Regions from separate parts of the Erwinia tasmaniensis Et1/99 genome, predicted to be linked through region 2. Evidence: predicted binding sites of a transcription regulator. Region 2 holds the regulator's gene; the other holds the start of a gene.
What was found. Region 2 encodes PurR, which represses purine synthesis genes. Its sites were predicted from a motif close to CANGCAAACGTTTGCNTG; they were not measured.

Region 1 (5,409 bases), 990 kb from region 2:
AGCGTGATAGTCCGCCGTGGCCGTGCTGCCCGCTAAGAGTGTGCTGTCTGTCGCTGCCAAAATTCGGTTACTCCCTTGTAGATGTTAGCGATGTCGTCAGAGGTGCCCATCAGCTCAAAGCGGTAGAGGTAGGGAACGTGGCATTTTCGCGCAATGATGTCGCCAGCCAGGCAAAAAGCCTCGCCAAAGTTACGGTTTCCGGCGGCGATAACGCCGCGGATCAGCTGACGATTATTGATGTCATTAAGAAACTGGATCACCTGTTTAGGAACCGCCCCATGCCGCGTGCCGCCACCATAGCTGGGTACGACCAGAATATAAGGCTCACTGACCTGTAGCTGTTGCGAGCTGTCCAGCGGAATGCGGCGTGCCGGCAGGTTCAGGCGCACGATAAAACGATGGGTGTTTTCTGACAGGCTGGAGAAGTAGACCAGCGTAGCCATAGCGTTATCCCCGCACCGTAGCAATATGACTTAGCGCCTGGATTTTGTCCGGGCGGAAGCCGCTCCAGTGCTCTTGTTCGGCCATCACTACAGGAACCTGACGATAGCCCAGGGATTTAAGTGTCTCGGTATGTGCCGGTTCCTGGTCGAGATTAATCAGTTGGTAAGCAATGCCTTTCTTGTCCATCGCATTTTTAGTGGCGTTGCACTGGACACAGTTATCTTTAGTGTAAATAATAATGCGCATGATTCGTATTTACCTCACTAAGGGGTGAGCTGATGATTCTGGTACTGGGTAATTGAGCGACCACTTTGCCAAAACACATCATATTGTGTTTGTTGTATGCGTTAAATACTAGATATAGCGTCATGGGATTGCAACCGTACAATGATCAGGCCATAAGATTTTTCGCTAAATTTCGCTACTGATGTCTTGCCGCACAAGGTGTTGACGCGCAAAAAAAATTTTCGGGTAAAGATGACGCATTGGCTGTGAGCGCGATGGCCTGGGGCAGCGCGTACGCCTGACGTTGTTTCTTGAACCTCTACTGCGGCGATGCCATTGACGTTAATCTCACGCCGTTCGCCAAAAATGTGCTTCTTAGGTCGAAACAGGCTTATAGTTATATGGCGTGTTCAGACACGCCACCTGACGGCCGGTGTTTGTGGATTATTCCGAAAGCCCCGAGGGCAAAGGCTGTTGTAAGGTTGCCGGGTTTACAGAATGAGAGGAACAAGCATGTATTTACGACCTGATGAGGTAGCACGCGTTTTGGAAAAAGTGGGATTTGAAATGGATGCGGTAACCCCCAAAACCTACGGCTATCGCCGCGGCGAAGACTATGTGTATGTCAACCGTGAAGCACGTCTTGGTCGTACCGCGTTGGTTATCCACCCAATGCTAAAAGAGAGAAGCCAGGCGATCGCCAGCACCGCCTCGGAGGTGAAAATCTGCGATCACTATATCCGTTTTCCGATGTATCTGGCCGGTGAGGCCAACGACCACTATGGTATCCCCCACGGCTTCAGTTCACGCATGGCGCTGGAACGCTACCTTGAGCGCATGTTTGGTTAACTGGTATGAGAGGCTCGTTTCTTAAAGAGAGCGGCATGAGTCAAGGTGTTGCGTTCAGGGCATGGCAGATTGTTTTCCCTTTGATGGCTGAATAACGCATCGATTAACCGCTGTGTTCGCCCGCTGGCACGGGGAGGTAAGTAATGAAAACTGACTCGCTCCGGCTTAGACTGTCAGCATACTGGATTCAGGCAGGAATAATCATGAAACGGCTGATCACAGCGCTGATGGCAGCGTGGATGTTAACGGGATGCGCGACAATTGTTTCCAGCGAGACTCAGGATGTCACGCTACAAACCCAGCCTCCGGGGGTGAAGTTTGTGATACAGGATGAAAGCGGGAGGGCGGTAGCAGAGGGCTATACGCCCAAAACCGTGACGCTGGCGAAGTCCAACGGTAACTATTTCGGTAAGAAAAAGTATCGGGTGATGCTGGAGCGCGCTGGCTATATTCCACAGACTTTGCCATTAAAGGAGAGCCCGAACCTGTGGTATCTGCTGGGTAACATTCCGCTGCTCGGTTTCCCCGGCTGGCTGGGGGTTGATCCTTTCTACGGAGGGATGTACAAAATTGAGCCAGCGCGCCTGCAGATCATCATGGATCCGGTCGGCGCGCGTGGGGCATAGGTGACGTAGCTGAATCTCACCAGGCCGGATTTCCGGCCTTTTTACTGCGCGGTCGGTTGAACCATCCCCTGCGCGGGTTTGAAATGCTCCAGATACTGCGGCTGGAAAATGCACATGCGTATGGTGTTACGATATTCACCGTTAATAAAGAATTCGTGGATCAACTCACCTTCTACCTTAAAGCCCAGTTTGCGATAGATGTGAATTGCCTTGTCGTTCTCTTTGTCGACGATCAGATAGAGCTTATAGAGATTCAGCACGGAGAAACCATAATCCATTGCCATCTTTACAGCCTTGCTGGCTAATCCCTTGCCCTGATGGTCGGGGGCGATAATAATCTGAAACTCCGCCCGGCGATGAATATGATTAATTTCTACCAGCTCCACCATACCGGCATTCGCGCCGTTATGTTCCACCACAAAGCGCCGTTCGCTCTGATCGTGGATGTGCTTATCATAGAGATCTGACAGTTCAACAAAAGCCTCATACGGCTCTTCAAACCAGTAACGCATAACGCTGGCGTTATTATCCAGCTGGTGGACAAAACGCAGATCTTCGCGTTCCAGCGGACGCAATTTAACATCGTGATCGACAAGCCTTGCAGACATAACTCTTCCTGATTTCATATGCAGTATTGCCAGCCAAGTATAGCTGCATCCGGGCGGCAACAAAAACGCGCCGATTGGCGCGTTGAGCTTTTAGTCGTGCTGGCGTTGGTATCAGCTCTGCTGACCCGTGGTCAGAAGTTATAGCCGGCAACCAGGTAGTAGCCGAAGCCGGAAGATTTCAGGCTGAAATCACCGCCGCCGAAGTTTTGCACCACGCCGTCGTTCCACTGGCCACCGTTATGGAAGTAACGCGCGACAAATGAGTAGTGCCAGTGGTCGTAGCCAAGAGTAAGAATATGGCTGGAGGCGATGGAGTTACTGGTGCGCGCCGGGCTGGATTTATCTCCGAGGTCGGAACCCCAGTCAAAGTTGGTGAAGCCGATATAGCTCAGATTACCGCCCCATAACGTAGTCAGCGGCACAAAATATTTCACTTTGAAGCGGTAGCCGTCCCAACTATTTTCGTTAGCGGCATCATAGTTTTCCCACTGATATTTGGCGTATACATTGAGCGACAGACCAATATCTGAATGGGTATCGATATCGGTGCCCAGACCCATATACCAGGTATTCTGGCGGCTGGCCTTGCTATCACCCATATCGTAAACGTAGTTATTGGCGAAATACCACTCTTTAAACGGGCCAAAGCCCAGGCTGGTGCCCGTCAGTTTATCAATAGAGAAACGCGGTTCGATCTCCATAAAGAACGGGGAACCGTTATCCCAGGCACCCTTGTCATTACCGTTACCAACACCAAAGAATTTTGGCACATCAACGTAGCCGTAGAAATCGAACCAGTCTTTATGTGCAAAGGCTTCGTATTCAAGATAGACATCATTATTCAGCTTCGGTCCGAAGCGCGTATGGTAGCTGCCCACCACATTCACACTTTGATGCCACCAGTCAGAAACATAGGAGGCATCGCCGGTCTCTGCGACTGAGGTTTGTGAATAAGAGAGTGCGGCCAGCGCTCCCGCCATCATTATTTTATGTTTCATTGTTTTTTCATATGCTCAGTGACCTGTGCGACAGCTATCGTTCAGATCGCGTTACCGGTTTAACGGGCGACAAGGGGGGCTTGTCACTTGAACGAAAACACCCGTTGGAAGTTTTACGGCAGTGTGCCGCTTTCAGCGCTCTAGGAAATAGAGATCACTCACACTTGTCAAATTCTGTTTCATTTCAATTCCGCTAAAGTGTGATTTGTGTCACAAAATAATCCTGCTGACATGAACTTTTTCACTCTCTGGTGTTCATGCAATCTTAGTCGCTACGTAAACGGTTGCCTGGTTGAAAAAAGAGGCTTTTCGGTAACGTTGCTTGTGACGGCATTTTGTCACACGGCAAAATTTGCATTTTTGAATAAGTTTTACTTATTGTTAGATTCTGGCCCAATACAGAGTTGCGTAAGCAACATCGGTTGCTCACTGTCTGCAGTGCAATGAAAAATCGCGCCGTAGGGAAAAATGATGGCGGCAGCCTTTATTTGCCCGTCGGTAACCAGACCGGTGCCAAAGCCTGTACGACACCAGAGCTGATGAAATAGCCACAGTAATGAAATCTTATCCACTGATTATCCTGCTGAATACGTGGTTTACACTATGCAGCCTGCCTGATTCTAATCAAAGCTGGCGCGAGTGTTAATTACAGGATTAAGTGAATGAGTAACAACATTAAAAAAAACGCCGGCAGTTTGTTATATAAGGTTCTTTCTACCTCCATGTTAATGGTGATGATGGCGACCTGCTGTGTTGCGGGTTATGCCCTGTGGGATATGAATCAATAAACACCGCATTCTGATCACCTGGGATGGAGAGGGGAGGTTTAAATGCCCCCATTTCAGTTTACGCACAGCATGGGCGCACTGTTTTCACCGCCGATAGCCAGTGCTTTATCATCCAGCAGATACATCCGGCTGGTATGGATCTCTCCTGGGGTGAGATGTCGAAAAACATATTTTGCCACATCATCATCGTTGCTTTGATCGCCCAGCCTGCTGCTCTGCTGAATAGTGGTATTTATCAGCCGGTTTTGACTTACGCTGCTACTGAAGGTGATTTCGCGCAGCACGGCAACAGGGTGGAGCTGCCTACCGCCATTGATATAGTCACTGATACTGCCGGTATAGATCACGCGCCACCGGGTTAAACCATCGCGATAAAAACGATAAATACCGCGCGTCAGCGTCCAGTTATTCTCATCACTGATATCATATCGTGCCTGAGAAACAATGCAGCTGGCTTTCAGCGGATTAAAGACCATATCTTTCAGCATACAAGCCACAAGCGGTAGTATAAGTCCGCCAATAAAACACAGCGTAGTTGGCGATTTAACGATATTTAAAAGAGTACGATTCACAGTTGTTCTCCGAATCCCGCAGCGGGGCAACACAGGCGATCAGGCCCAGATCGGGGCTGGCTCCCCCCGTAGTAATGTAGAGGTAACGGGCATGTTCGGGGTTAATATCCCCGTTCTTGTTAATAGCGTACTGCCTGTAAAGTTGTAGTGTCTGGACGACCCGCTGTTTGTCGGGTGAAATATTTCCCGGCACCCAAACCTCCGTCTGTGGTGGGGTCTCCGCGCCGTGCCAGCGCACGTAGTTGATTGGTGTGGGTTTGATTGCCAGCAGCCAGCTGACCGCCGCGGCCAGACAGCTC
Region 2 (5,409 bases):
AATGGAAATGATGCGTTTATTCCTTACGCTTTTCTTGTTGGCCTTTGCTCAGCTATTTTTCAATATGGCGCACGCATCGCCCCACACACTCATCAATGCAAATCAGCATAAAGCCGATCGCAATAGCGCGCGAGAAGATGAACGACGCAAGCGACGCCCGGTTAAAGCCTCCCCGACAAAAAAAGCCAAAGAGCAGCCGGTTAAAAAAGCAAAACAGCCCACAAAAGCAGCACATCTCACTCCGGCGCAGGATCACAAACTCACGAAGAAAGCGGCGACTAAGCAGCCAGCGCTGAAAGGCAAGAAAGTTAACGCACGGATAAGTCGTACGGCTAGCAAAAAAAAAGCACCGAAAAAGCATTACGGCAGACAGCGCGCGGAAAGCAGTTTAGCTAAGGTTGGCAAAGTCGATCCCTCAGCCCCGTTGAAACTCAGTAATGCACACCGCATTCGTTATCAAAAAGCCCGTGAAACCGCAGTCAGTAAACTAATGGGGCAGCTCGGTAAGCCCTATCTGTGGGGCGGCAGCTCCCCTAAGACTGGGTTCGACTGCAGCGGGCTTGTCTGGTATGCCTACAAAGATTTAGTTAAATTTAAAATCCCACGCACCGCGAATGAAATGTATCACCTGCGCGATGCGGCTCCGATCAAACGTGACCGTCTTGAGAAAGGTGATTTAGTGTTTTTCCGCATCAACGGAAGAGGCTCAGCCGACCACGTGGGGGTTTATCTTGGTGAAAATAAATTTATCCAGTCGCCAAGGACAGGAAAAGACATTCAGGTCAGTGCGCTTAGCGACGATTACTGGCAGGAACATTATGTGGGTGCTCGTCGCGTTATGACACCGAAAACGATTCGTTAGCGGCTTTTTTCCACAGCGGGCCACAAGCAGACCCTCTGGCCCGTGACACGCCCCCCTTTCATGCTGCAGCTCCCCAAAGCCGTCGATCCGAACGCGGCTGACGATTTTCATCCTCGCGAGCGAATTGTGACGTTCCGATCCAGCAAAAATTCCTGTCCTTACGGGCAAAATTCTCGTTTTCTTTGCGCAGCCTTGATAGAATTCCCCTCTTAATTTGCGCAACAGCCGCTAAACCCGATGCGATCGGTTCCGTGCACCCTGTTGCGGGCAGATTTCTTCTCTTCCCGCCCCCTTTAGACAACCCCAATAATTCTGGCCCAACGGGAAGAGCCTGGGCTAAGGCAAACGTTTAACAAACCGGTTATCAGGGGGTTACTGATAACACCAGGAGTACGATTTACATGGCAACAATTAAGGATGTGGCAAAGCGCGCCGGTGTTTCCACCACCACCGTGTCTCACGTCATCAATAAAACACGCTTTGTCGCCGATGAGACCCGTGAAGCGGTGTGGGTTGCAATCAAAGAATTGCATTACTCCCCCAGCGCCGTAGCACGCAGCCTCAAGGTAAACCACACCAAAACGATTGGTCTGCTGGCAACATCAAGTGAAGCCCCCTATTTTGCTGAAATCATTGAGGCGGTAGAAAACAGCTGCTTTGCCAAAGGCTATACCCTGATCCTGGGTAACGCCCATAACAATATAGAAAAGCAGCAGGCTTACCTGTCAATGATGGCGCAAAAACGTGTTGATGGCCTGCTGGTCATGTGCTCTGAATACCCGGACGCGCTGATTTCAATGCTTGAAGATCACCGCAATATTCCTATGGTTGTTATGGACTGGGGCAAGTCGCGCGGTGATTTTACCGATACGGTATTGGATAATGCGTTTGAGGGCGGGTATCTTGCCGGGCGCTATTTGATTGAACGCGGACACCGGGATATTGCCGCCATCCCAGGCCAGCTGGAGCGCAACACCGGTGGCGGACGCCATGCGGGATTTTTGAAAGCTCTGACTGAAGCGGGCATCGTTCTGCGGGAAGAATGGCTGGTACAGGGAGATTTCGAACCTGAATCCGGCTACCGCGCGATGCAACAAATCCTGGCGCAGAAACAACGCCCGACCGCGGTTTTCTGCGGCGGAGATATTATGGCAATGGGCGCAATCTGCGCAGCCGATGAAATGGGCCTGCGGGTCCCCCAGGATATTTCGGTCATTGGCTATGATAACGTGCGCAACGCCCGTTATTTCACTCCGGCATTGACCACCGTACACCAACCGAAAGAGCGTCTTGGTGAAACCGCATTCAATATGTTACTTGACCGCATCACCAGCAAGCGCGAAGAGTCGCAAACCATTGAAGTGTACCCTACTTTGATTGAAAGACGCTCGGTGGCGGACGGCCCTTACCGCGACTACCGCCGCTGATCTTGTATCACTGTCGTATTGGATTGCTCACTCAACCATTCGGCGTTAAGGGTTTCAGTGCTACCAAGATATTCCAGCAGCCAGCTCAGCGCCGGTGAGGCGCTTTGCTCTGACCAGGTCAGGCAGCATGGGCTGTCCGGGAAGGGCGAACTCAGCGTCAGTTCACACAATATATTTTGCTGTAATAACGGCTGCGCAAAATGTCCCGGAACCATGCCAACACACAACCCCGCTCGCAGGCAGTCAAAGGCACTTTCCCAGTCAGGAACGACCAGCCGCCGTTGATTATCAAGCGTCCAGGTTGTGCGTTTGGGTAGCGCACGCGAGGTATCTTCCATGACCAGCGAAGGCCACTCGCGTACCGATCCTTCCGTCAGCAGCCCCGGCCGTCCGACTAACGGATGTTGTGCATTGACCACGCAGCGCCAGTTCAGGCTGCCCATATCCCGAAACGCAAAACGCCCCCCCACCGGGATCGCCTGGGTAGCGCCTATCGCCACATCCGCGCGACCGTCCGCCAGCGCATCCCAAACGCCGTTGAAGACTTCTGGCATGATATGCAGCTCCATATCTGGGAAATGGCGGTAAAAATCCACCACCAGCTGCCGGGTCCGCGATGGCCGGACCATACGATCAACGGCGATATTGAGCTGCCCCCGCCAGCCGTTTGCTACCTGTTGGCAACGGCGACGGGTGGCAAGCATTTTTTTGATAACAGATCTGGCCTCTTCGCTAAATACACGACCGGCATCGGTCAGCACCACGTCACGATGCCGCCTTTCAAATAAACTGACGGCCAGCCACTCCTCCAGCTGACGCACCGTATAGCTTACCGCAGAAGGAACGCGGTGCAGTTCAGCGGCAGCGGCGGTGAAACTTCCGGTTCGGGCCACGGCATCAATGACTTCGAGTGAATGTTCAGACCACATATCCAGCCTTCAAAAATTTTCATAACAGTCAACGAATATTAGCGTTTCACAGGCCGCCCCGCACGCGATTACACTGCGCCAGCAAAAAAAACCGTATGACAAGAGCAAATCTGTATGAATTCGAAAGGTTTTATGATTTACCTGGCGCTGCTGAGCATGCTGGGCTTTCTCGCCACCGATATGTACCTGCCAGCATTTGGCGTAATGCAGCGGGATCTTGACACCCAGGCCGGGGCTATCAGCGCCAGCCTAAGCATTTTCCTTGCCGGATTTGCCTGCGCCCAGCTGATATGGGGCCCCCTTTCGGACCGCATCGGCCGTAAGCCGGTACTGTTGATGGGACTGAGCCTGTTTGCTATAGGCTGTGCCGCCATGCTTTGGGTTGACTCCGCGACGTCACTGTTGGCATGGCGTTTTGTGCAGGCGGTAGGGGTATGTGCCGCAGCCGTAAGCTGGCAGGCGCTTGTCGTCGATCGCTACAGCGGTGCGCAGGCGAATCGCGTCTTTGCCACCATCATGCCGCTGGTCGCACTTTCACCAGCCCTGGCACCGCTGCTGGGTGCATGGCTGTTAAGCCATTTTTCATGGCAGGCCATATTCGTCGCGCTTTTACTCATCACTCTGCTGCTGCTGATACCGACTTTTCTGCTGCCATCACGCCCACGTGTGGGGAAAAGCGCATCCGCACCTGATATTCCCGCTCCGGGCTTTATTGCCCTGCTTAAATCGCCCATCTACTGCGGTAACGTGATGACCTATGCGGCCTGCTCTGCCAGCTTCTTTGCCTGGCTTACCGGTTCACCTTTTATTCTGGGCAACTTAGGACTGACGCCGGGCGATATTGGCCTGAGCTACGTTCCGCAAACCGCCGCTTTTCTTATCGGCGGTTTTGGCTGCCGCGCGTTGCTTAATCGATTTGCCGGGCGCAAGATCCTCCCGTGGCTGCTGGCGTTCTATAGCCTGAGTATTGTCGCGCTCTATCTCATTGCGCAATTTTCGCAACCCGCATTATGGACTCTGCTACTCCCGTTCTGTGGAATGGCAATGGCCAATGGGGCTATCTACCCTATCGTGGTGTCCAGCGCCCTTCTTCCGTTTCCTCAGGCAACCGGTAAAGCGGCTGCTCTGCAAAATATGTTGCAACTCGGACTGTGTTTTCTTGCCAGCATGGCCGTATCGACATGGATTGCTGCGGCGCTGCAAACCACGGTATTTGTGATGCTGATAACCATTTTGTTAGCAGCATTAGGCTACTTCGTTCAACGCAAGGCCGAAAAAAATCTCGTATTGCAAACGGAGATGCAGCACCAGTAAAGCACTTGCGCTCAACTAGTTAGCAAACTAACGATAAGCCATTGAACAATACCGCCCGCAGGCATATACTTTTCTTCGTCATGTAAAATAATAAGTTAATATTATTCTTCTGGCAGAGGTATATGCTGTGCAGGCGCTTTGCTATCGGCCTGGGTTCGGTTGCCAGGCACTTCTGACTGAACGCATTCATCTCAGCCCTTTTACGTTTCAATCAATCCTCTTTTTACGTTGTTATCAGGCCGTGGCTTTGCCGCGTGTTCTCTTACAGACCTTTAGAAATTGACTATTCTTTTCTCAGGTATCAATCACACAGGGTGATGGAGAAGCTATGAGTTCATCGTGTTTAGAAGAAGAAAACCTGAGCAATAACCAGTGGTACCGAATCGCTCAGGAAATATTACGTAAGGCTGATATTGAAATAAACGGAACCCGCCCCTGGGATATCCAGGTGACTAACCCCAATTTTTTTAAGCGAGTACTCCAGGAGGGGTCTTTGGGTTTGGGTGAAAGTTTTATGGACGGCTGGTGGGAGTGTGAGCGTTTAGATATTTTCTTTCAGCAGGTGCTCAACGCGCACCTTGAACAACAGCTTCCCCATCATTTCAAAGATACGCTGCGTATCGCCGCTTCACGTTTAACTAATTTGCAGTCTCGAAAACGCGCCTGGATAGTGGGTAAAGAGCATTATGACCTCGGTAACGACCTCTTTACCGATATGCTCGACCCCTACATGCAGTACTCCTGTGGTTACTGGAAAAACGCGGCAACACTCGAGCTTGCGCAGGAAGCCAAACTTGAGCTGATCTGCGCGAAACTCCAGCTGGAGCCCGGCATGACGCTGCTTGATATTGGCTGCGGCTGGGGAGGTCTGGCTGAA

Region 1: ETA_RS05810 (nucleoside-specific channel-forming protein Tsx) is a predicted target of PurR. The motif match lies at 4,024-4,041, and genes of this name have one in related genera.

The regions. Positions count from the first base shown of each region.
Region 1 is NC_010694.1:1,054,813-1,060,221, forward strand. Features, by position in the region: gene nrdE (class 1b ribonucleoside-diphosphate reductase subunit alpha) at 1-60, opposite strand, end outside; gene nrdI (class Ib ribonucleoside-diphosphate reductase assembly flavoprotein NrdI) at 33-443, opposite strand; gene nrdH (glutaredoxin-like protein NrdH) at 448-690, opposite strand; gene ETA_RS05795 (DUF2002 family protein) at 1,183-1,518, shown strand; gene ETA_RS05800 (hypothetical protein) at 1,722-2,144, shown strand; gene speG (spermidine N1-acetyltransferase) at 2,186-2,752, opposite strand; gene ETA_RS05810 (nucleoside-specific channel-forming protein Tsx) at 2,884-3,750, opposite strand; gene ETA_RS19875 (hypothetical protein) at 4,122-4,322, opposite strand; gene ETA_RS20550 (hypothetical protein) at 4,413-4,538, shown strand; gene ETA_RS05815 (hypothetical protein) at 4,592-5,026, opposite strand; gene ETA_RS05820 (winged helix-turn-helix domain-containing protein) at 5,082-5,409, opposite strand, start outside.
Region 2 is NC_010694.1:2,048,355-2,053,763, forward strand. Features, by position in the region: gene ETA_RS10140 (C40 family peptidase) at 11-862, shown strand; gene purR (HTH-type transcriptional repressor PurR) at 1,264-2,289, shown strand; gene punR (DNA-binding transcriptional activator PunR) at 2,277-3,218, opposite strand; gene punC (purine nucleoside transporter PunC) at 3,333-4,532, shown strand; gene cfa (cyclopropane fatty acyl phospholipid synthase) at 4,861-5,409, shown strand, end outside.